Regions from separate parts of the Dellaglioa algida genome, predicted to be linked through region 2. Evidence: predicted binding sites of a transcription regulator. Region 2 holds the regulator's gene; the other holds the start of a gene.

Region 1 (12,132 bases), on a different contig from region 2:
TATCAGGGACAGTAACGCCCAATGATAAAGTTTTAACACGAATTTTTTCATCAGCATTTTCTTTCTTAGCTGATAGGAACGCTACGATATCTGGATGGAATACATCTAAATAAACAACACCGGCACCTTGACGTTGACCCAATTGGTTTGAGTATGAAAAACTATCTTCTAACAATTTCATAACGGGTAAGACACCAGAAGCGGCACCTTCAATCCCCTTAATTGGTGCACCAGCACCTCGTAAATTGCTAAGCGTGATTCCAACTCCGCCACCAATACGAGATAATTGAAGCGCTGAGTTAATACCACGGCCGATTCCGTTCATATCATCCGTAATTTGAATTAAGAAACAAGAAACTAATTCCCCACGACGTTTACGACCCGCATTTAAGAAACTAGGTGTCGCGGGTTGGTAACGTTGATGAATCATTTCATTAGCTAAGTTCATGGCTAAATCTGTATCACCATCGGCAAAGTAAAGAACGTTCATTGCAACTCGATCAATATAATTTTCAAGGTAATAAGCATTGTTATCTGTTTTAAGTGCATACTGAGCGTAGAATTTGTAGGCCGCCATAAATGTTCCAAAATGGAATTTTTGAGCCGCTAAATAAGCGTACAATTCTTCAATAAATGAAAATTCATATTTATTATAAAAACCGGTTTCAATATAATTGTTATCAATTAAGTAATCAAAACGAGCCTGTAACGAATCGAATTTCATTGTGTTTTCAGCAACATTTTCTTTTAAGAAGGCGGTCAAGGCTTCTTGATCTTTTTGAAGCGGAATTTGACCGTCTACAGGAATATTAATTTCATTATTTAAATCATAATAAGTGACCTTATCACTATCTAACGTTTTTAATGTCAATTTCATCAACTACTTTCTTCATATTGAGGACATCTTCTTCGGTTCCATTGAATTCGAATTCGTACAATAAAGGAACTTTATAGTCAGTCGCGATATCTTTAGCCGTAAAAATAAAAAGTTGGGCGAAGTTTCGGTTCCCACCGCCAACAACACCCAGTATGTTTTCTCTATTTGATTTGTATTCAATGAAGTCATTAACCGATTCAGTGAGCCCGATTTCATAGGTTGGAACAACCAATATGTAGGGTTCATTTAATTCAACGAATGGGTTCGTTGGGTCAATTTCGAATGAAGGATGGCCAATCTTGTTAATGAAGCGACGTGTCTGACCCGTAATACTAAAGAAAACAATTTTCATTAGACTGCCAACTTTTTAAGCATATCTGGACGGAATCCAGCAATTGTATCAAATCCAGTAGCTTCGACAACAGGAACAGCTTGGAATCCTTGGTCTTTCAAGTAGTCAATGGCGTTGTCATCTTCAGAAATGTTACGTTCGTCAAAGTCTACGTTATTTTCCTCTAAGAAGCGTTTTGTCATTTTGCATTGGATACAGTTATTTTTTGTAAATACAGTTACTTTTTTCATTATATAAATCCCCCTTTAATATTTTGTTAATAAGCTAAGTATACATCACGCAACTCAAAAATCAATTAAAAAAACACCACATTTAGTATGATTTTAAGTTGCATCACACAAGATGTAGTGTTCAAGGTCTTGACTCGTTTATATTAAATTTAGATTGCGAAAATCGAATTTTCTCCGTATTATAGAAACTATTGAGAAAGTAGGGAAAAACATGACTAACTATTATTTTACGAAAAATCCAGATGTCATTCACGACGAAAAAGAATGGACATTTGAATTGCTGAACAACGAATTTAAGTTTACCACAGATAACGGTGTATTTTCAAAAAAAACGGTCGATTTTGGATCAAGAGTTTTATTAAATGCATTTGCTCAACAAGAAATTATTGCGGGAAATATTTTAGATGTGGGATGCGGGTACGGCCCAATAGGACTTGCTATTGCCAAGGATCAACCCGAACGTCAAATTGATATGACCGATGTGAATGAATTGGCATTAGAATTAGCAAAGAAAAATGCTGAAATTAATAAAATAACTAATGTCTCGATTTTTGAATCCGCTGCATATGATAATGTCACGAAGACGGATTACGCTACAATTGTGACAAATCCTCCTATTAGGGCAGGTAAAAATGTTGTCCATGATATTTTAAGTGGTGCATTTGATCATTTAAAAGTGGGTGGTCAGTTATTTGCCGTGCTACAAAAGAAACAAGGTGCCGGATCTGCTCAAAAGAAAATGACTGATGTTTTTGGTAATTGTGAGATTATTTTAAAAGATAAAGGATACTATATCTTGATGAGTGTGAAGTAGATGCCAGAAAAATTAACAGAAGAACAAAAAGAATTTTTTATGCGTGAAGCTTTGTATGAGGCAAGGAATGCAAAAATTATTGGTGAAGTCCCAATCGGTTGCGTCGTCGTACAAAATGGCGAAATTATTGGGCGTGGACACAATATTCGTGAGCACATTCAAGATGCAACATTACATGCCGAAATTTTAGCAATTCAAGAAGCTTGCGCTGCCGTTCATAGTTGGCGTCTAGTTGACGCGCAATTGTTCGTTACTTTGGAACCTTGTCCAATGTGTAGTGGTGCAATTATTAACTCGAGAATACCAGAAGTTTATTTTGGTGCGTTTGACCCTAAGGCAGGAACTGTAGGTAGTATTGGTAACTTATTAACGGACGAACGATTTAACCACCAAGCAAAAGTTGAATCTGGATTATTATTAGATGAAGCCAAAGATCTACTCCAATCATTCTTTAGAGAAGTTCGCCGTAAAAGAAAAGAAAAAAAGCGATCACAAGGGTAGCTTTTTTGTTCGATTTAAGGTATTATAATAATTGCCGCAAGGCCTTAAGGCAATAGTGTGCTTACGAATTGTGTCAGGTCCGGAAGGAAGCAGCACTAAGTTTGATTCACTTTGTGCCTTAAGTAATTATGATTATTTAAGACTCTTAGTCAGAAATGGCTGAGAGATTTTTTTATTTAAAAAACTATTTATAGATTTTGAAAGGGGAGATTGTGATGAGTTATCAAGCTTTGTACCGTGTCTGGCGGCCACAAAAGTTTAGCGATTTAGTGGGTCAAGACATGATTACGCGAACGTTAAAAAATGCCATTATGACACATCAAACGAGTCACGCATACATTTTTAACGGCCCACGCGGAACTGGTAAAACATCCGCGGCTAAAATTTTTGCCAAAGCGGTTAACTGCCACTTTCAAGAAAATGGTGAACCGTGTAATAAATGTGAAACATGTGTCGCCATTACGAATGGCCAATTAAATGATGTCATTGAAATCGATGCCGCATCTAATAATGGTGTTGAAGAAATCCGTGATATTCGTGATAAAGTTAAATATGCACCCACACAAGCTGATTTTAAAATCTATATTATTGATGAAGTTCATATGTTATCTACGGGTGCTTTCAATGCGTTATTGAAGACACTTGAAGAACCTCCCGAAAATGTTATTTTTATTCTTGCAACAACTGAGCCCCATAAGATTCCGGCAACAATTATTTCTCGAACACAGAAGTTTGATTTCAAACGAATTACGCCAGCTGATAGTTATGCTCGAATGGTGTACATTTTAACGGAAAAAGAAATTGAATATGAAGAACCGGCACTTAAAGTTGTCGCAAAAGCAGCTGAAGGTGGCATGCGAGATGCGTTAAGTATTTTAGATCAGGTTATCTCATTTGGCGATAATAAAGTGACACTAGATAATGCGCTATTAGTAACGGGTAGTGTGACACAAGACAAAATTCAAACTTATGTGACAGAAGTTAGTCAAAAAGAAACCACACAGGCACTAGAAACGATTCAAGAAATTATTGATGAGGGTAAGGACTCAACTAGATTAATAGAAGATTTAATTGCATATGGTCGTGATTTATTGCTATATCAACAAGCACCAGCACTCATTAACCAACTTGAATTAGGGATGGTTGATGATACATTTAAGACGTTATCACAAACTATTTCTGCTGAATTCTTATACCAAATGATTAATATTTTAAATGAAGTTCAACAGCAAATGCGATTTACAACACATCCAGACGTGTATTTAGAAGTTTTGACGATTCGGTTATCACAGTTTAGTACGATAGAAGTGGCCAGTGATAATAGTCAGCCTGGACTTAATCAAGAAGCTGCTAAACAAATTAATGACTTAACTAAAACGGTGGATACGTTAAAAAAACAATTACTTAATCTAAACAAGCATGACAATCAACATCAGACTGTGTCGGTGGCGAAACCAAAAAAAAATGTTACTACACAAAAAAAGGCAACATTAAATTTAAGTCAAATTTATCCTATTTTAGATAACGCTACAAAAGAAAGTTTGGTACAATTAAAACAGGTTTGGCCAGAACTATTGCAACAACTTTCAGTGACACAACGAGCTATTATGCAGGCGAGTGAGCCGGTTGCGGCTAGTCCAGATAGTGTACTTGTTAGTTTTAACTACGATTTCTTAGCTGCTAAGGCATCAGGTGATACAGAACTGCTCGATGCTTTAGGTAATGGGCTAGATCGATTGTTGCATAATACGCCTAAGTTGGTTTGTATTACGGCTGAGCAATGGCCAGAAGTACGTAAATCATATATCGAACAAAATGGTCATGAAGGAAATGAAACAACGATTGAACCAGTTCCCGAGGTGGTTGAGCAAGTCGTTTCAAAAGCCGAAGAAATTTTTGGAACTGAAAATATAGAAATTAAACAAGATTAGAAAGGGTGTAATTAATAATGATGCGAGGAAATGGCAACATGCAAGGTATGATGAAACAAATGCAAAAATTACAAAAAGAAATGACAAAGGATCAAGATGCTTTGAATCAAACTGAATTTGTCGGTGAAGCTTCAAATGGATTAGTCAAAGTAACCTTTACGGGAGACAAAAAAATGACTGATATTTCAATTAAAGAAGAAGTAGTTGATCCTGACGATGTTGATATGCTACAAGATTTGGTTATCATGGCTGTTAATGACGCAATGACTAAAATTGAAACAACAACGGCTGATAAATTAGGCAAATACTCTCAAGGAATGCCTGGACTATAAACTTAAAGTTAAAGAGGTCTAAAGAAAATGCAATATCCTGAACCTATCGCAAAGTTGATTGAAAGTTATATGAAATTACCGGGTATTGGTGGCAAAACGGCTACAAGATTAGCTTTTTTTACAATTGATATGGATGAAGATGATGTCACGGATTTTGCTAAATCATTGATATCTGCTAAGCGTGATCTGCATTATTGTAGTATTTGCGGTAATATCACGGAAGAAGATCCTTGTCAGATTTGTTCTGATCCATCACGCGATCAAACGAAAGTTATCGTAGTAGAAGAACCTAAAGATGTCATGTCATTAGAAAAAATGAAGGAATATCACGGGTTATACCATGTTTTACATGGTGTTCTATCACCAATCGAAGGCAAGGGACCCGAAGATATTAATATCACGAGTTTATTAACAAGGCTTCAAACACATCCCGATATGCAGGAAGTCATCATTGCGACGAATGCAACACCAGAGGGTGAAGCAACGTCAATGTACTTATCTCGATTGATTAAACCTGCAGGTATCAAAGTCACAAGGTTAGCTCATGGATTGGCGGTGGGTAGTGATATTGAATACGCTGATGAAATGACTTTATTTAAAGCTATTGAGGGACGGACTGAAATATAGAAATGGGTTGATAACATGTTTAATAAAAAAGCAAAACTTAAATTACGTAAAGAATATGATACAGAATTATTAAATTCAATTGACCGTGCTAAGTTAGCGTGGGATCAAGCCAAACAAACCGAAGAGGCTATTTATGAAGTTGATGCAGAATTAATCAATGAAACAAAAATGGCGAGAGCAAGATATTTCTTCCTCTACAATGAAGCTCGTGTTCGTTCCGTTAAGGGACACATGCAGGCCTCGGTAATTACACATTAATTAGAGCGAACGTTGAGACGGTTGAATAACTTGTCTTGACGTTTTTTTGTAAATGAGTGATTAGATTTATTAAACGAGAGATAGTATACTGTTAACAGGTTTATCTTATAGACAGGTTTTTAAGATTCAAGTACAATAATAATAAGCATTGGGGTCGTTAATGTGACTGGAAAATTTGTAACGATTGAAGGACCAGATGGGTCCGGTAAAACAAGTGCTTTAAAAGGTATTATAGAAAAAATAAAAGTGCTTTTAGCAACAGAATTGGTCGTAACGCGGGAGCCAGGTGGAAATCCAATATCCGAAGCCATTCGCGATGTCGTCTTAAATCAAGACTATCCCGAAATGGATAAACGAACAGAAGCATTGCTATTTGCGGCATCAAGACGTCAGCATATTGTGGAAACCATTTTACCGGCGCTTGAGGCGAATAAATTAGTCATGTGTGATCGTTATGTAGATAGCTCAATCGCCTATCAGGGAGCTGGTAGAGACATTGGCAGGCAGGCAGTTGCTGATATGAATTTATTTGCAACAAATGGAACAGAACCTGACTTAACTTTGTATTTTGATGTGCCATCCGAAATTGGCTTAAAACGTATTTTTGAACACCGTCAAAATGAAGTGAATCGATTGGATGATGAGAAATTAGCTTTTCATCAAAAGGTGCGTAAAGCTTACCAACAGCTAGCGGTGGAAAATCCTGAACGCATAGTTACTATTGATGCGGCGCAACCTTTGGATAAAGTTATTGAAGATTGTATCAAGGTTTTAATGAAGAAATTACCCGAGTCTTTTAAATAAATGAAATGAGGGAATTCAAATGAAATTAATTACAGCGATTGTTCAAGATAAAGATAGTAACCGATTAAGTAATGTATTTATTGATGCAAATGTCCGTGCGACAAAGTTATCGTCAACAGGTGGGTTTTTAAAATCTGGGAATACAACTTTTTTAATTGGGATTGAAGACGAACGTGTGGATGAGGTTTTACAGATTATTAAGGAAACATCTTCGAGTCGTGAACAATTCATGGCTCCTCCTGTTAATTTGGATGTCTCAATGGATGCGCAAGTGCCATTCCCTTTAGAAGTTCAAGTTGGTGGCGCAACGGTATTCGTCTTGCCAGTAGAACAATTTCACCAATTTTAGGGGTAAATAGTAATGACGGAAATGGTTACTGAAACCAGTAATATAACGATTCAAGAATTACAACCGGCCTTAATTGAACATTTTAAAAAGTTAACAACAATGAATCAATTGGCTCATGCGTATCTATTCGCGGGACAAGAAGGCGTTGGTAAGATTGAACTGTCACAATGGATTGCAATGAGACTTTTTTGTACCGCTGATGAGGATCTAAAGCCATGTGGTGTTTGTGCGGAATGTCGCCGAATTCTATCGGGTAATCATCCAGATGTCGTCGTCGTTAAACCTGATGGGCAGTCAATCAAAGTTGATCAAATTCGGTTTTTGAAGTCAGAATTTTCTAAAAGTGGTGTTGAGGGTAATCAAAAGGTCTTTATTATTGAAAAGGCTGAAAGTATGACCGCAAGCGCTGCTAATAGTTTACTGAAATTTTTGGAAGAACCCGTCGGGACTGTGACGGCGTTCTTGTTAACGGAAAACAAAAATCAAATTCTGCCAACGATTCAATCACGTTGCCAGCTAGTCAATTTTGCGGCGTTATCTCAGGATAAATTAATTCAAAGTCTATTGAATAAGGGCGTCTTAAAAGATCAAGCAAATTTACTCGTTCATGTAACTGAGAGCATCAGCCGTGCGGAAGAATTGTCGCAAGATGAGAATTTTATTGAGATGACTAAACAGGTTTGGAATTGGTTCAATAAGTTATTGAAAAATGATACTGAAAGTTTTATTTTGGTTCAAACTAAATTAGTACCACTCGTAAAAGAAAAAAACCAACAGCTATTGATGGCTGATTTAATTATATTGTTAGCGCGAGATTGTTTACTTGTTCGCTATAATCGAAAAGAACAAATTAGCTTTTCTGACCGACTAGCTGAAATTGATAAAGTCATTCAATTAATTAGTAATGAAAAATTAGTTGAGATATTAGATAATTGCTTGCAAATTAAAAATTTACTTCAAACGAATATTGCATTTCAAAGTGTACTTGAATCAACAACATTAAAATTAATAGACTTATAGAATATGAAATGAAGGTGATTTTGTGGATAAGCGTCAACTATATGATAATTTTATAGCTATCGAAGAGGAAATGAAACGGATGTTATCGAGTTTTGAAACAATAAAATCTGATATGACCGGCGTTCTTGAAAATAACGCTGAATTAGAGATTGAAAACCAACATCTAAGAGAGAGACTAAGTGAAATAGAGCGACAAACGTCTAAAGATTTTAACGAATCTTCTGATGCTAATCTATCAAAATCACGCCAAAATTTAGAAAAATTATATGATCAAGGATTTCATGTTTGTAATATTGAAGGGATGTACGGTTCACGTCGGGTCGACGATGAGCCTTGTGCATTCTGCCTAGACTTAATCTATGGGGAGCGCGAAATATGAGTGAAATAGCCGCACAGAGTAGCTTCCAAGGTAAAGGAACAACCGGGTCATTATATTTAGTACCAACACCGATTGGTAATTTATCTGATATGACATTTAGGGCAATCGACATTTTAAAAGAGGTCGATTACATAGCAGCTGAAGATACACGAAATACACAAAAATTATTAAACCACTTTGATATTGAAACAAGTCAATTGAGCTTTCATGAACATAATACGCAAGAACGTATACCACAATTCATTGAGAAAATATTAGCAGGTCAGTCAATTGCGCAGGTAAGTGATGCTGGAATGCCTTCAATCAGTGATCCAGGTCATGATCTGGTTAAAGCATGTATTGAAGCTAAAATTCCAGTGGTTCCACTTCCCGGAGCAAATGCTGGAATTACAGCGTTAATCGCATCGGGATTGGCGCCACAACCATTCTTATTTTATGGATTTTTATCGCGTAAGCCAAAGGATCAAAAAGAAGAACTAGCAGAGTTAAAAAATCAAACAATGACCATTATCTTCTATGAGGCACCACATCGTTTGAAAAAGACATTAACACAACTTGCTATTAGTTTTGGCGGTCAACGTAAAGTGGTTCTTTGTCGCGAATTAACTAAACGTTATGAAGAATTTTTACGTGGTACATTAGATGACGCTATTGAATGGGCCGGTTCAGATCAGGTTCGGGGAGAATTTTGTGTGATTGTTGAAGGAAACGATTCACCCGAGGCAACAGAAGTTGACCATTTGGCAGGTATGACCATTGAAGAACAAGTTGATTATTTAATTGAAACCGGTATGAAAACGAATGACGCAATTAAAGAAATCGCCAAAAAACAAGAAATGAAAAAACAGGAAATCTATAATCTCTATCATCATATTTAAGGGGCGGACATAGTGGAAGATAATAAGTTTAGTGAAACGCATCGCGCCGTCTATTACGAAGGCGATAAAAGTGGTCGTGTAACAATGGCCATGCTAATTAATATGATTATTTTGGTCTCAACGGATCAAAGTGATCATCTGGGTCTCACCGAAAAGCATCTATCCGATTTGGGTTTCGGTTGGGTTATTACGCAATATCTGATTGATGTTGAGAGAATGCCTCATATTGATGAAAAATTAACGTTAACAACAGAGGCAGTTTCATATAATCGCTTTTTCTGTTATCGAGACTTTTGGGTTCATGATGAAGAGGGTAATGAGTGTGCACGTGTTCATGCTGTACTCGTCTTAATGGATCATGAAACGCGTAAAATGGTTCGGGTATTACCCGAAGTTATTGAACCTTTTGGGGCCGAATATACGCGTAGAATTGAACGCTTAGAAAATCCAGTTGGTATTTCAGATGAGGATACGGTAGATTTTAAAAAATCATATGATGTTCGATTTTTTGATATTGATCCAAATCAACATGTTAATAATTCTAGGTATTTTGACTGGTTATTGGATTCACTGACAGAAGAATTTCTGATGTCACATAACTTAAAACATATGAATATTAAGTATGAAAAAGAAATTCATTATGGTCACAAAATCGATAGCATCGTTGTTATAAAGAACGAGGGATTATTAACTCATCATCAAATTAAGATTGGTGATGACGTGTATTGTGAAGCAGATTGTGAATGGACAGAACGTTAAAATTAAAAAAGTCTCAACTTCATTATTTGAAGTTGAGACTTTTTTCGATTTTATGACAATGCATCTGCGACGTAAATTGCGAGTTCATCTTTTTGAAGTCCGGTACTCAAACCAACTAATAACTTAATGCGTGCTTTTTGCCCGTTTAAGCCACGGCAGAAGATGCCACCCATTTTCTTTAATTGGACGCCACCACCTTCATAGTCATAAACATCTTGTGCCACACCATTAAAACAGCGTGAAACAATGACGACTGGGATATCTCGGTCGATTAATTTTTGAAGATTTTCTAGAACTTGTGGTGGCAAATTGCCAGCGCCAAGAGCCTCGATGACAACACCGTTTGTTTGGTCGTTATCAAGAAAACCAAGTAACTCAGCGTCCATTCCGGCGTAAGCCTTAACGAGATAAACGTGATCAACAACTTCATCAATTGCTAGGCAAGTTTGACTAAGTAACTCGGCAAAAAAATTAACACTGTCTTTAGCAATACTACCAATAGGACCAAATGTTGGCGTTCTAAATGTTGCGACATTAGTTGTATGTGTTTTTGTGACATAACGAGCAGTATGAATTTCATCATTCATGACGACTAAAACACCTTTATCCACGGCGTCATCACTTGCGGCAGTTAAAATGGCTGTTTGGAAATTGTGTAAACCATCTGAGCCGATTTCATTTGCTGAGCGCATGGCACCTGTTAGGACAACTGGTAAGTGATTAGGTAAGGTTAAATCTAAGAAATAAGCGGTCTCTTCCAATGTATCTGTGCCATGAGTAATAACGACACCATCAATGTTTTCATTGAAAGCGAGCATAATTCTTTTTTGGATAATTAACATTTCTTTAGGGCCGATATGTGGAGAGGGTAGATTAAAGACATTCTCAGTAATTAAATCAAAACGATCACCAAATGGGTTTACGGCTTGATTTAAAGGGTTCTCTGCACCGGGCGCAATAGCTCCCGTTTCTTGATTTTCGGACATGGCAATAGTGCCACCAGTATGTAAAATTAATATTTTTTTCATAGTTTCCTCCTTGCTGACAATTAGATTATACAGATTATATTGTACTTTGACTATGAATTTGTTACGGTATATGACAGATAAGGTGGTCATGAAGATGGAAGAAAAGCGATTAAGTAGGAACGATTATTTATTTATTAGTTCAATGTTATTTGGGTTATTTTTTGGCGCAGGAAATTTAATTTTTCCTGTTTTTGTTGGTCAGCAATCAGGACAAAATCTTTGGTTAGGTAACTTAGGCTTCTTAGTCGCCGGTGTCGGGTTACCCTTTTTAGGCGTCATTGCGATTGGATTATCCAAAAGCCGAGGTGTCTTTGAGTTAGCATCCAAGGTTAGTAAACCATACGGTATCATTTTTACAATGTTACTTTATTTAACGATTGGGCCGTTATTTGCTGGGCCAAGATCAGCAACAATCCCGTTTGAAATTGGGATTGCGCCGCATATTAAACCCGGTCAACAAGCTGGTTGGCTTTTATTATTTTCGTTTTTATTTTTTACGGTAGTTTGGTTGTTGGCAATTAAGCCAACTAAGATCTTAGTTTATGTGGGTAAGTATTTAAACCCAATATTTTTATGCGCGTTAGCTATTTTATTATTATTCGTATTTATCCAACCAATGGGTAACTATGCAGATTTTGCTGCAACAAGTATTTATCAAAAAAATACATTTATGTCAGCTTTTGGGCAGGGTTATTACACAATGGATGCACTGGCTGGTCTAGCTTTTGGTATTATTATTGTGGATACAATTAAAGATTTAGGCGTCACAAATTCCAAATCAATTACAAAAGGGATTATTTATTCTGGTAGTATCAGCGTTATTTTAATGGGTATTATCTATACCTGTTTGGCCTATTTAGGGGCAACTAGCTTAGGTTCATTTGCGCGTTCTGATAATGGTGGAGCTGTTTTGGCTCAGGTAGCAGAACGTTATTTTGGAAGCTTGGGGAGTCTCTTTCTCGCTGCAATTATTGTAGTGGCCTGCATTAAGAC
Region 2 (12,132 bases):
AGAAAAAACGACGCCTCGTAATGATGATCGATTTATCCGAAAAGAAGCTAAAACGGATAGTCAGAACGAGAAATCACAAATTAATCATTACTCTAGAGGGTTCAGACCAAAGCAAATACCCACATTCTTTACGAGTAAAAAACAAAATAAAAATGTTAAATATCGTCAAATTTTGGTTCAATTGACCAAAGCGAAAGATACTTATTTGTTGTTTGATGATCAAGTTGATAATTACTTTAGTGAAGAGACTGTTGAGTTACCACTTCATGCTGATTTAAGCACAACTGATGACGCAGCTAGTGAGAGTTTGGTATCGCCAAATGAAGTTATACCGGTTGTTGAAAAAAGAGTGGTACAGAACGAGTTCTTGGCGAATGCGACGCCAATACCTGAAGTTACGCCTATAGTAGATGTGACTCCAAAAATAGTTGCTAATAACAAACATGCATTAGCTAGGGGTCTATTTGAGATCACTAATTCTGAAAATGAAGCTCAAAAAGAGCTTGCTGTATTTAAAGATAAACCTGAAGTTTCATCACGAGAAGAACTTGCATCTGTTGGAACTGATTATCAAACTAAACAAGAAGTACCAAAAGTACCAGAAGTACCAGAAGTACCAGAAGTACCAGAAGTACAAGAAGTACAAGAAGTACAAGAAGTACAAGAAGTACAAGACAGTTATTACGATGACCAGTCTGATGAAGAAATAGTAATTGCGGATGCGACTTATCAATTTCCATCCCTTGATTTATTACCAGATCCTATCTTAGAGAATGCTGGCGAATTAGATGAGTGGGTACTTTCTCAAATTGATGTATTGAATAATACATTAGAGGCGTTCCATGTGAACGCAGAAGTTGATGGATGGACAGTTGGACCTACTGTTACACAATTCGAAATTTCACTAGCTGCCGGTGTTAAGGTAAGCAAGATTACTAATCTTGTTGACGATTTGAAATTGGCATTAGCCGCAAAGGATATTCGTGTGGAAGCACCAATTCCTGGACGGAGCAGTGTCGGAATCGAAATTCCTAATTTGAAATCGAGACCGGTTCTCCTTTCTGAAGTATTGAGATCTGCAGTCTTTATGGAAAATAAATCACCGCTAACGGTTGCCTTAGGTGTTGATTTATTTGGAGAAGCACAAGTAACTAATCTACAAAAAATGCCGCATGGATTGATTGCTGGAGCTACAGGTTCCGGTAAATCAGTTTTTATTAATAGTTTGCTAGTTTCTATTCTATATAAAGCAACGCCTAATGAGGTTAAGCTTTTATTAATTGATCCTAAGGCAGTCGAGTTAGCACCATATCATGATATTCCACATCTATTGGCACCAGTTATTTCAGACGCAAAAGCAGCTTCAGCAGCATTGAAGTGGGCTGTTGATGAGATGGAAGAACGTTATCAAAAATTAGCTGCTGCCGGTGCTAAAAATATTGGTAACTTTAACCAAAAAGCGGAAGCAAATGGTGATTTTGGCTTAAAAATGCCATATATTTTAATTATTATTGATGAGTTAGCCGATTTAATGATGGTTGCTTCAAATGAAGTGCAGGATTATATCGCTAGAATCACGCAAAAAGCTAGGGCAGCAGGAATTCATTTGATTCTTGCGACGCAGCGTCCAAGCGTTGATGTTGTCACAGGAACGATTAAAAATAATATTCCAACCCGAATAGCATTTATGGTTTCTAGTCAAATTGATTCAAGAACAATCTTAGATACTGCTGGTGCTGAAAAATTACTGGGTCGAGGAGATATGCTATATCTCGGTAATGGATCGAGTCAAGCTGTTAGATTGCAGGGAACATACATTGAAGATGAAGTTGATTTAATTACGGATTTTGTCAGAACGCAAGGGAAACCAAGATACGCATTTAATCCGGATGGATTGAAGAAAATGGCAGATCAAAATGAACAACAGGATGATTTGCTTCCAGGTATTTTAGATTTTATAGCACATGAACAGACGATTTCAATTTCTAAGTTACAACGTGTTTTCTCAATAGGTTATAACAGGGCTGCGAATATTATTGATGAGCTTGAGAACCAACAACATATTTCGCATGCTAAGGGTTCAAAGCCACGAGATGTCTATTTAAATGAAGATGAGCTCAGACGAATGAGAGAAGAATTTTAACGACAATCTGAATATTAACTCATTTTAAGGGTTATTTATGGTAAAATTATGAATGAATAATGTCAGAAAAGAGGATAATAATGAATAATCAAAAGGTATATTACTTTGTAGGAATAAAGGGCTCAGGGATGAGTTCTTTAGCCTTAATTTTACACGATCAGGGCTTTAAAGTTGAAGGTTCTGATATTGATCAATATACGTTCACACAACGTGGATTAGAGTTGGCAGGAATTAAGGTCTATTCATTTGATGAAAATAATATGCATGAAGGATTGACTGTAATCGCAGGTAACGCGTTTACCGCAGATCATCCTGAACTTAAAAAAGCACGTGAAATGGGATTAGATATCGTTAGCTATCCTGAAATGTTGAGCCGTCTAATGGAAGGTTACACAAGTATTGGTGTAGCCGGATCACATGGTAAAACAAGTACAACGGGACTTCTTGCGCATGTCCTTAGTGGTATTGCACCAACAAGTTACTTAATTGGTGATGGTACCGGTAAAGGGAAACCGGACGCAAGATTCTTTGTTTATGAAGCTGATGAATATCGTCGTCATTTCGTTGCTTATCATCCCGATTATTCAATTATGACTAATATTGATTTTGATCATCCCGATTATTTTACCGGTATAGATGATGTTTTCGATGCCTTTGAAACTGTTGCAAAACAAACGAAAAAAGGTATTTTCGCTTGGGGAGATGACCCATTACTTCGCAAAATAAAAGCTGATGTACCAATTTATTACTATGGAACAAAGGATTCTGATGATTTTCAAGCTCGTGATATTAAACGGACGACTAAGGGTTCAGAATTCGACGTTTTCTATCATGATGAACCTTTAGGTCATTATCAAATCCCTATCTTTGGGGAACATAACATTTTGAATAGTTTGGCTGTTATTGCTGTTTCACATTTTGAAAAAGTTGATTTAGAAGAAATTGCAAAAGAATTATTAAGTTTTAAAGGTGTTAAACGTCGTTTTAGTGAAAAATATATTGGTGATATGACAATTATTGATGATTATGCACATCATCCATCAGAAATTAAAGCAACAATTGATGCCGCACGTCAAAAATATCCTGATAAAGAATTAATTGCTGTTTTCCAACCACATACGTTTAGTAGAACGATTGCGTTAATGGATGATTTTGCGGTTAGTTTAAATCTTGCCGATAAAGTTTATTTAACTGACATTTTTAGCTCAGCTCGCGAAACGTCAGGAAATGTTTCCAGTGAAGATCTGGGTGCCAAAATTGTTAAGGGTGGTGATATTATTAAACTTGATAATATTTCGCCATTACTGGATTATAGTAACGCAGTGGTTATCTTCATGGGTGCCGGTGATGTTCAAAAATATGAATATGCTTACGAAGAGTTATTGAGTAATTTAAGTTTTAAAAATAATTAATGAATTCAGTAAGGAATGACGTAAAAGTCGTTTCTTTTTTATTAGTTAATTATTTTTTAAGAAAAGCGAAGATTCTTGATAATATTAAATAATTTGATACACTTGTGCTTATACAATGAACCAGGAGGAAAAAGAGATGGATAATCAAAATAGAGTTATTATTAACGAAAATGATGGATTAAATAATTTTTTATCAAAACTATATGGGTATATGGCGCTTGCAGTTGGCGTCTCCGCCATTACGTCGTTTCTAACCTTAACGGTCTTTCAAGAATCAGTTTTTGGGTTTATGGCTGAAAATCGCTGGTCAATCTGGGCGTTATTTATCGTTCAGTTGGTGGTTGTCTTAAATATTAATGTTAAGGCTTCAAGGGCACCTTTCGTAACCTTCGCTTTATTAATGGGTTATTCGGTACTTGAGGGTGTAACGCTTTCGTTAATTATATCAATGTATTCGGTTGGAAACATTATTGCCGCGTTTGCTGCAAGTTCAGCCGTATTCGTTACAATGACTATTTTAGGAAATGTAACGAAACGAGACTTAACCAAGTTAGGTACTCAAGCATTAGCTGCTTTAGTTGGGTTAATTGTCGCTTCGTTTGTTAATTTATTCTTACAAAGTGAACTGATTAACTACGTATTCTCATATGTAGCAGTTATTATTTTCACTATTTTAACGGCTTGGGATACACAAAAATTAAGACAGATATTTTTACAACGTAACAGTGATGTTTCAGTTCCTAATCTGGCAATGACGGGTGCATTAATGTTATATCTTGATTTTATCAACCTATTCATTTCATTCTTGCGAATATTTGGTTACGGTGGTAGAGATTAGTAATTAATAAAATAAGTCGTTTAAACCTCTAAGTTAGTCATTCATAACTTAGGGGTTTTTATTACTTTAGAGATATTGCGTGATAAATTATTAATCATGGCTGATGTTTGTTAAAATGGGGATAGAGATTTTAAAAGGAGACGGATATCAGATGACGAATACTAATGAAAAACTATTATTAATTGACGGAAATAGCATTGCGTACCGTGCATTCTTTGCACTTTATCAATCTGTAGATCGATTTACGAATCAAGCAGGGTTACATACAAATGCGTTATATGGTTTCAATAATATGTTGAATGTCATATTGGATACCGAAAAACCCACGCATGTTTTAGTTGCTTTTGATGCTGGAAAGACGACATTTAGAACAAAAAAATATGACAATTATAAAGCCGGAAGATCAAAAACGCCACCAGAATTAAAAGAACAAATGCCTTATTTTAAAGAATTATTGGCTGGATACGGAATTAAAACGTATGAACTAATTGATTTTGAGGCTGATGATATTATCGGAACAATGGCTAAAAAAGGTGAAGAAGCGGGGTATGATGTTACGATTGTAACTGGAGATCGCGACCTGACGCAATTGACGACTGATAAAGTAACTGTTTCCGTTACTAAAAAAGGTGTTAGTGAAATAGAAAAATTTACGCCGGCACATGTGATGGAAAAGTTTGGGTTAACGCCGCTACAAATTATTGATATGAAAGGGTTAGTTGGGGACACGTCTGATAACTATCCTGGTGTCACTAAAGTTGGTGAAAAAACGGCAATTAAGTTGTTAACTGAATATGGTTCAATGGAAAATCTTTACGATAATATTGATCAATTAAAGAAAAGTAAAATGAAAGAACATTTAATTGAAGATAAAGATCAAGCATTCATGAGTAAGGATTTAGCGAGAATTAGACAGGATGCGCCTATTACAATCGATTTTCCTGATACAAAATGGGAAGGACAAGACCTTGATAAATTAGTTGCTTTCTATGAAGAAATGGACTTTAAAAAGTTTTTAAGCCAGCTGAATTTAAATCCGACATCTGATAGTCTTGAACTAAATTTGTTCCCAGAACCCAAAAAGACGAATTATGTTACATTAACAACTGATAATTTGGATGACTTAAAGCAATTATCACAACCAATTTCATTTTATTTAGAGATGTTAGATGATAATTATCATACAGCGGATTTCGATGGATTTGCTATTGGCGATGGTAAAAAATTCTTTGTGACTCAAGATGTTGCGTTATTAAAATCGGCTACTTTGGTTAATGTTCTTTCGGATGCCTCGATTTCAAAGAACGTATTTAATTTTAAACGTAATTATGTTGCTTTAAACCGTTTAGGGATTCAACTTGATGGAACTGGATTTGATCTCCTATTGGCCTCATATTTGTTAGATACAAGTGATAATAGTGACGATCTTAGCAAGGTTGCACAAAAACATGACTATTATGATGTTAAGACGGATGAGGAAGTATATGGAAAAGGTGTTAAGCGTAGAATTCCAGAAGACGAAGCTACTTTCTATAATCATATGGCATCAAAAGTCGAGGCTTTGCATCTTTTAAAAGCCCCATTGATGGCGGGATTGGCCGACCATGAGCAACTTAATTTATATACAGATATGGAACTTCCACTATCACTTGTATTAGCCAAGATGGAAATCCAAGGAATCACTGTGGATGCAGATCGACTAAATACCATGCAAGGTGAGTTTTCAACTATTTTGACGGAGATGGAAACTAAGATATATGCCGAAGCGGGTGAAGAATTTAATATTAATTCACCAAAGCAGTTAGGTGTTATTTTGTTCGAAAAATTGAAGTTACCAGTTGTTAAGAAAACTAAAACGGGTTACTCAACTGCCGTTGATGTTTTAGAACAACTTAGTGCGGTAGCACCAATCGCTGACCTAATTTTAAAGTATCGACAAATTGCAAAGATTCAGTCGACTTATGTTGAAGGATTATTAAAAGTTAGACATGCCGATAAAAAAGTTCATACGAGATATTTACAGACATTAACGGCAACGGGACGATTATCATCTGTTGATCCTAACTTACAAAATATACCGGTTCGCGTTCCCGAAGGTAAAAAAATTAGACAGGCGTTTGTCCCTGAACACAAGGGATGGAAAATATTCTCATCTGATTACTCGCAGATTGAATTACGTGTTTTGGCGCATATTGCCCATGACGCTAACATGCAAGAAGCGTTTAGAGAGGGAATTGACATTCATGCCAATACTGCAATGAGAATCTTTGGATTAGACTCACCGGATGAAGTAACACCAAATATGCGTCGGACGTCTAAGGCCGTTAACTTTGGAATCGTTTATGGGATTAGTGATTTCGGGTTATCGAAAAATATTGGTATTACTAGAAAACAGGCACAAACGTTCATTGATACTTATCTAAATGAATTCACAGGTGTCAGGGATTATATGGAAAATGTTGTACGCGAAGCTAAAGATAAAGGTTACGTTGAGACACTATTTCATCGTCGTCGTTATTTACCAGATATTAATAGTCGAAACTTTAACTTACGTTCATTCGCAGAAAGAACAGCGATGAATACACCTATTCAGGGAAGTGCTGCTGATATTATTAAAGTGGCGATGATTAATATGAACAAAATGCTTGAAGAAGAACATTTACAAGCTAAAATGTTATTGCAAGTACATGATGAATTAATTTTTGAAGCGCCAGAAGAAGAAATTGCTATTTTACAAAAGAAAGTACCTGAAGTTATGGATGCCGCTGTTTCTTTAGAGGTTCCTCTAAAAGTTGAAAGTGCATTTGGCGATACTTGGTTTGATACTAAATAAAAGTGGTGAGGAGGAGATAGTATGCCAGAGTTACCAGAAGTTGAAACGGTTCGAAGAGGTCTTAGTCAGTTAGTTATTGGCAAGACAATTAAATCCATAGACGTCTTGTGGCCCAAAATTATAAATGGGGATATCATTCCTTTCAAACATGAATTAGAAGGACGGAAAATTGAATCAATTGATCGGTTGGGTAAATATTTACTTTTCCGGTTTGATAATCAAATGACAATGGTATCTCATCTTCGAATGGAAGGTAAATATTTCGTTCGCGCCACAGATGAACCAATTGAAAAACATTCACATGTTATCTTTCACTTAACCGATGACCAAGACTTAAGATATAATGATGTTCGTAAATTTGGTCGAATGCAGTTAATTCCGACCGGGCAAGAACGTGAGCTTTCGGGTCTTAAAAAATTAGGACCGGAACCGACCGAAAATGAATTTAAACTCAGCGATTTTAAGAAATATTTAGCGCGAAAACATATGTCTATTAAGCCTGTGTTACTGAACCAAGAAGCAGTTGCTGGTTTGGGAAATATTTACGTTGATGAGGTATTATGGATGAGCAAAATAAATCCAGAACAACTAGCAAATTCAATTTCCGATAGTAAATTAAGCAGTTTACGTAAAAATATTATCCTTGAATTAGCTACTGCGGTTCAAGCTGGTGGGACAACAATCAGATCTTATACCGGCGCGTTTGGTGAGACTGGACTGTTTCAATTTGACTTAAATGTTTATGGCCAAACTGGTAAACCATGCCCTAGATGTGGGACACCCATAGTTAAAATAAAGGTGGCACAACGGGGAACCCATTATTGTCCGCACTGCCAACCACTGAGGAAAGTCTAAATATGACCTATATACTTGGATTGACTGGTGGGATTGCGACGGGTAAATCAACCGTTAGTCATATTTTTAAGAATTCAAATGTGCCTGTTATCGATGCAGATATTATCGCAAGGCAGGTTGTTGAGCCAAAATCGGAAACTTTGAAAATGATTATCAATGAATTTGGTGAGAAGTATCTCATGGAAAATGGCGCTTTAAATCGTAAAAAATTAGGGAAATTAGTTTTTAATGATGGTGCGGCGTTAGAAAAGTTAAACGGTGTTATTCATCCCGCTATTAGAAAAGAGATTTTAGCGCAAATTCAGTTTCAAAAAAAATTAGGTAGTCCGGTAATCGTTTTAGACATGCCGTTGTTATTTGAACAGAATTATCAAATAATCTGTGACGCCGTTATGGTTGTTTTCGTACCTGAAACAACCCAGTTAAAACGATTAATTAATCGAGATGGCTTGACTTCCGACGAGGCGCAATTAAGAATTAAGGCACAATGGCCAATTCAAAAGAAGAAAGATTTAGCTGATTTTGTGATTGATAATTCGACAACGGTTGCCGTCACGAGGGGTCAAGTGCTAAACTGGCTTAGTAATCAAAATAATGACTAAATAAATGTAAATAAAAAATAATGAGGTGTCACAATGAAATGTCCACATTGCCAACATAATGGCTCTCGAGTCGTTGACAGTCGACCAACAGATGAAGGTCGCGTTATCAGACGACGTCGCGAATGTGAAAATTGTGAATTTAGATTCACAACATTTGAACGGGTTGAAGCTACACCATTACTTGTTATTAAAAAGAATGGAACGCGAGAAGAGTTTAACCGTGAAAAAATTCTTAAAGGGATTATCAGATCTGCTGAAAAACGACCAGTTTCAATGAAGGATATTACTCATCTTGTTGACCAAGTTGAAAATAATGTTAGAGCATTAGGCGAAAATGAAATTTCAAGTCAACTTATTGGTGAATACGTCATGGGACTACTCGCTGATGTTGACGAAATTGCGTACATCAGATTTGCCAGTGTTTATCGTCAGTTTAAAGATATGAGCGTTTTCCTTAAAGAATTGAATGAGATGATGGATCGGGATAAGACACCTACCGATAAGTAAGATTTGAAGGAATGATAATCAATGATTGAAACATGGGAAAATATGAGTCCAAAGGACGGCTACGTCGTATTAATGGATGAGAAGGTTACAAATGATGATATAGAACGATTAGACTACTTGTATCAACCTATTATGGGTGTGATTGCGAGTGGTCTATTTTCACTACTAAAGGGTGAAGCAAACCAAAATCCACAATTGTCTAATCGGAAGATGCATAACGAGTTGCTCTCATTATTGAATATTGATTTAGCAGCATTCTATGAAGCTAGAAGTTCACTTGAGGCTTTAGGTCTTTTAAAAAGTTTTGAAAAAGATGATATTATGGGAAAAGTGATGGTCTATCAATTGCGTCGGCCTTTAGAAGCGACAGATTTTTTTACAGATGACTTGCTTAGTATCCTGTTATGGGAATCAATCGGGGATACACGGTATAAAGAAATTACTGCGCGATTTGCATTACCCACATTAAAGTTAGACGGATTTAAAGAAATTTCAAAAAGTTTCTTGGATGTTTTCCAAGTTAGCCAAGTACATCTTTCTAATAAACCTGATATTATTTCTGAAAGTAAAAAGTCGTTTTTAACTAATATAAAAACTCCGCAAAAATTGATTGAATCAGACAACGTTGACTCATTTGATTTTAAATTTTTTATTGAATTATTGAAAAAAAGTTTTGTGTCTTTAGATGAAATTAATAACCAACGAGATTTGATTGTATCTGAACATCTCCTATATGGTATCGACGAGATTGAAATGGCACAGTTTATTGGTGACGCGGCTGATCTGTCAACAAATGAAGTTGATTATAATACCTTTAAGCAACAAATCGCACATAAATATAATCAACAAATTAAACTAAAAAAACAAGAAGATCCAACGAATGATGATGAACAGGATGGCGGTCATAAATCAGTTGAGACCCTAAAAAAAGTTGGCTTTTCACAAGAAGATTCGCAATTAATTCTTGCTAGCGATGCATACAGTCCCTTCGATTTTTTGAAATCATTGAAGGAGAGTAAGGGCGGCTACGTAACCGATAATGAATCTTATCTTTTACAACAACTTGTACAACGCCAAATATTTTCAAATTCGGTGATTAATATTTTGATTCATTATATTTTAATTGATCGAGACTTAGCAACGCTTAATAAATCATTTGTTGATACTATGGCCAATGACTGGTCACAGCAAAAAGTGAAAACACCTGAAGACGCGATTAATCAGGTTCGTCATTTTAATACGAAAAAAACTGAAACTAAAGTAACAAATCAGCGTCAAAGAAAAATAATAAAAAAAGAAACGTTGCCTGATTGGGCAAAGGATGATTATCAAGCACCTGAGGCGGATACTGAGATTGATAAAGCTGCATTGCAACGACAACTTGATGAGTTTAATAAAACGGCACCAAAAGGAGGATGACAATGGAGGATTTAGGGACAGAAATTAAGAAATTTCTAAAAAATGAAAACTTAAGTGAACGATATCCTAACGTGAATTATCGTGATTTGATGAAGAAAGTTTACGAAGATCCAGACGTGATTGCTTTTTTGGATAAAAACAAAGCTGAATTAACGGAGTCTAATGTTCAAAGGGCCGACGCTAAATTGTATGAATTTTTATCTGAAAAAAATAAAATTATTTTAGGTAAAGGGATGATAGCGCCCGGTTACAAACCTCAGTTGGTTTTGAATAATCATATGATTGATGTGTCTTATGTACCAACGGATGCGCTCATTGAGACGCAAAAAAGTAAGGCGTTAGCTAAGCGTGTTAAATCTATGAGTATGTCTAAAGATATTAAAAATGCAACGATGAATGATTTTGATATGGATGGGCGAGGGGATGCCCTCAGCCAAAGTCTGAAATTTATAACTGAATTTGTGGCTAATCCTAACGCCTATCATCAAGCAATGTATTTTTACGGTAGTTTTGGAGTTGGGAAAACGTATCTCTTAGGTGCTATGGCCAATGAGTTGGCTAACCGTGGCTATCAAACAACCTTAATGCATTTTCCCAGTTTTGCCGTTGAAATAAAAAATGCAATTAGTGATAATCGCGTCTACGATATGCTAAACGCTGTTAAAAAATCTGAAATTCTAATGATTGATGATATCGGCGCGGATGCAATGTCCAGCTGGGTTCGAGATGACATTTTAGGCGTTATTTTGCAGTACCGTATGCAGGAGGAATTACCAACTTTCTTTAGTTCTAACTTTTCGATGAAACAATTGGAAGATGAACATTTGCGTATTAGTCAAAAGGGCGAAGATGAACCGCTTAAAGCAAAAAGAATCATGGAACGCGTTCATTTTTTAGCAAAAGAAGTTAAAATTGTTGGTAAGAATAGACGACCTAAGTAAGATTAGTAGTTGCTAAAATGAACTAAAAATGGTTAAATAGTTATTAAATTGATACGGAAGATTACATTCTTTTTTTATGTCCGCAGGGAGAGAAAGCATAGCTGAAAGCTTTCTTGGCAGAGAATAAGTGATGACCACTTCCATAATGTTGCCTGACTTTTTGTTGGGTCGGATTGAATCCGTTAAAATCTATGGAGAAATTTTTGTTTCGGCAAAGATTTGAATTTGGGTGGAACCACGTTAATCGACGTCCCTAATACACAAGCTTATTTGTGTATTAGGGACTTTTTTTGTATCAAAAAATAGATAAATAATGGAGGAAGTTAACATGTCAAAAATAAATATTACTTTTCCAGATGGCGCAATCAAAGAATTTGATGCGGGCATTACAACAGAAGATGTTGCTAAATCAATTAGTCCTAGTTTAGCTAAGAAATCAATTGCCGGTAAATTCAACGGTGTTTTGGTTGATTACCTTCGTCCATTAGAGGCTGATGGTGCTATTGAAATAGTCACTAAAGATTCTGAAGATGGCTTGGTTGTTTTATGGCATACTGCCGCTCAAGTTTTGGCTAATGCTTT

Evidence for each region. The regulator NrdR, encoded in region 2, represses ribonucleotide reductase genes. The targets are predictions, from matches to a motif close to ACACNATATATNGTGT.
Region 1: the regulator NrdR is predicted to act here: its motif matches at 1,565-1,580, upstream of nrdH (glutaredoxin-like protein NrdH).

What each region holds. Positions count from the first base shown of each region.
Region 1 is NZ_JANXLE010000005.1:87,185-99,316, forward strand. Features, by position in the region: gene nrdE (class 1b ribonucleoside-diphosphate reductase subunit alpha) at 1-871, opposite strand, end outside; gene nrdI (class Ib ribonucleoside-diphosphate reductase assembly flavoprotein NrdI) at 849-1,229, opposite strand; gene nrdH (glutaredoxin-like protein NrdH) at 1,229-1,459, opposite strand; gene N0K73_RS05550 (class I SAM-dependent methyltransferase) at 1,671-2,273, shown strand; gene tadA (tRNA adenosine(34) deaminase TadA) at 2,274-2,774, shown strand; RNA gene ffs (signal recognition particle sRNA small type) at 2,816-2,902, shown strand; gene dnaX (DNA polymerase III subunit gamma/tau) at 2,990-4,705, shown strand; gene N0K73_RS05570 (YbaB/EbfC family nucleoid-associated protein) at 4,723-5,037, shown strand; gene recR (recombination mediator RecR) at 5,065-5,664, shown strand; gene N0K73_RS05580 (YaaL family protein) at 5,680-5,922, shown strand; gene tmk (dTMP kinase) at 6,085-6,726, shown strand; gene N0K73_RS05590 (cyclic di-AMP receptor DarA) at 6,746-7,075, shown strand; gene holB (DNA polymerase III subunit delta') at 7,088-8,095, shown strand; gene N0K73_RS05600 (DNA replication initiation control protein YabA) at 8,118-8,474, shown strand; gene rsmI (16S rRNA (cytidine(1402)-2'-O)-methyltransferase) at 8,471-9,352, shown strand; gene N0K73_RS05610 (acyl-[acyl-carrier-protein] thioesterase) at 9,365-10,111, shown strand; gene N0K73_RS05615 (asparaginase) at 10,162-11,139, opposite strand; gene brnQ (branched-chain amino acid transport system II carrier protein) at 11,234-12,132, shown strand, end outside.
Region 2 is NZ_JANXLE010000004.1:46,983-59,114, forward strand. Features, by position in the region: gene N0K73_RS04345 (DNA translocase FtsK) at 1-2,143, shown strand, start outside; gene murC (UDP-N-acetylmuramate--L-alanine ligase) at 2,224-3,555, shown strand; gene N0K73_RS04355 (Bax inhibitor-1/YccA family protein) at 3,692-4,393, shown strand; gene polA (DNA polymerase I) at 4,545-7,226, shown strand; gene mutM (DNA-formamidopyrimidine glycosylase) at 7,248-8,081, shown strand; gene coaE (dephospho-CoA kinase) at 8,084-8,683, shown strand; gene nrdR (transcriptional regulator NrdR) at 8,717-9,190, shown strand; gene N0K73_RS04380 (replication initiation and membrane attachment family protein) at 9,212-10,609, shown strand; gene dnaI (primosomal protein DnaI) at 10,612-11,550, shown strand; gene thrS (threonine--tRNA ligase) at 11,879-12,132, shown strand, end outside.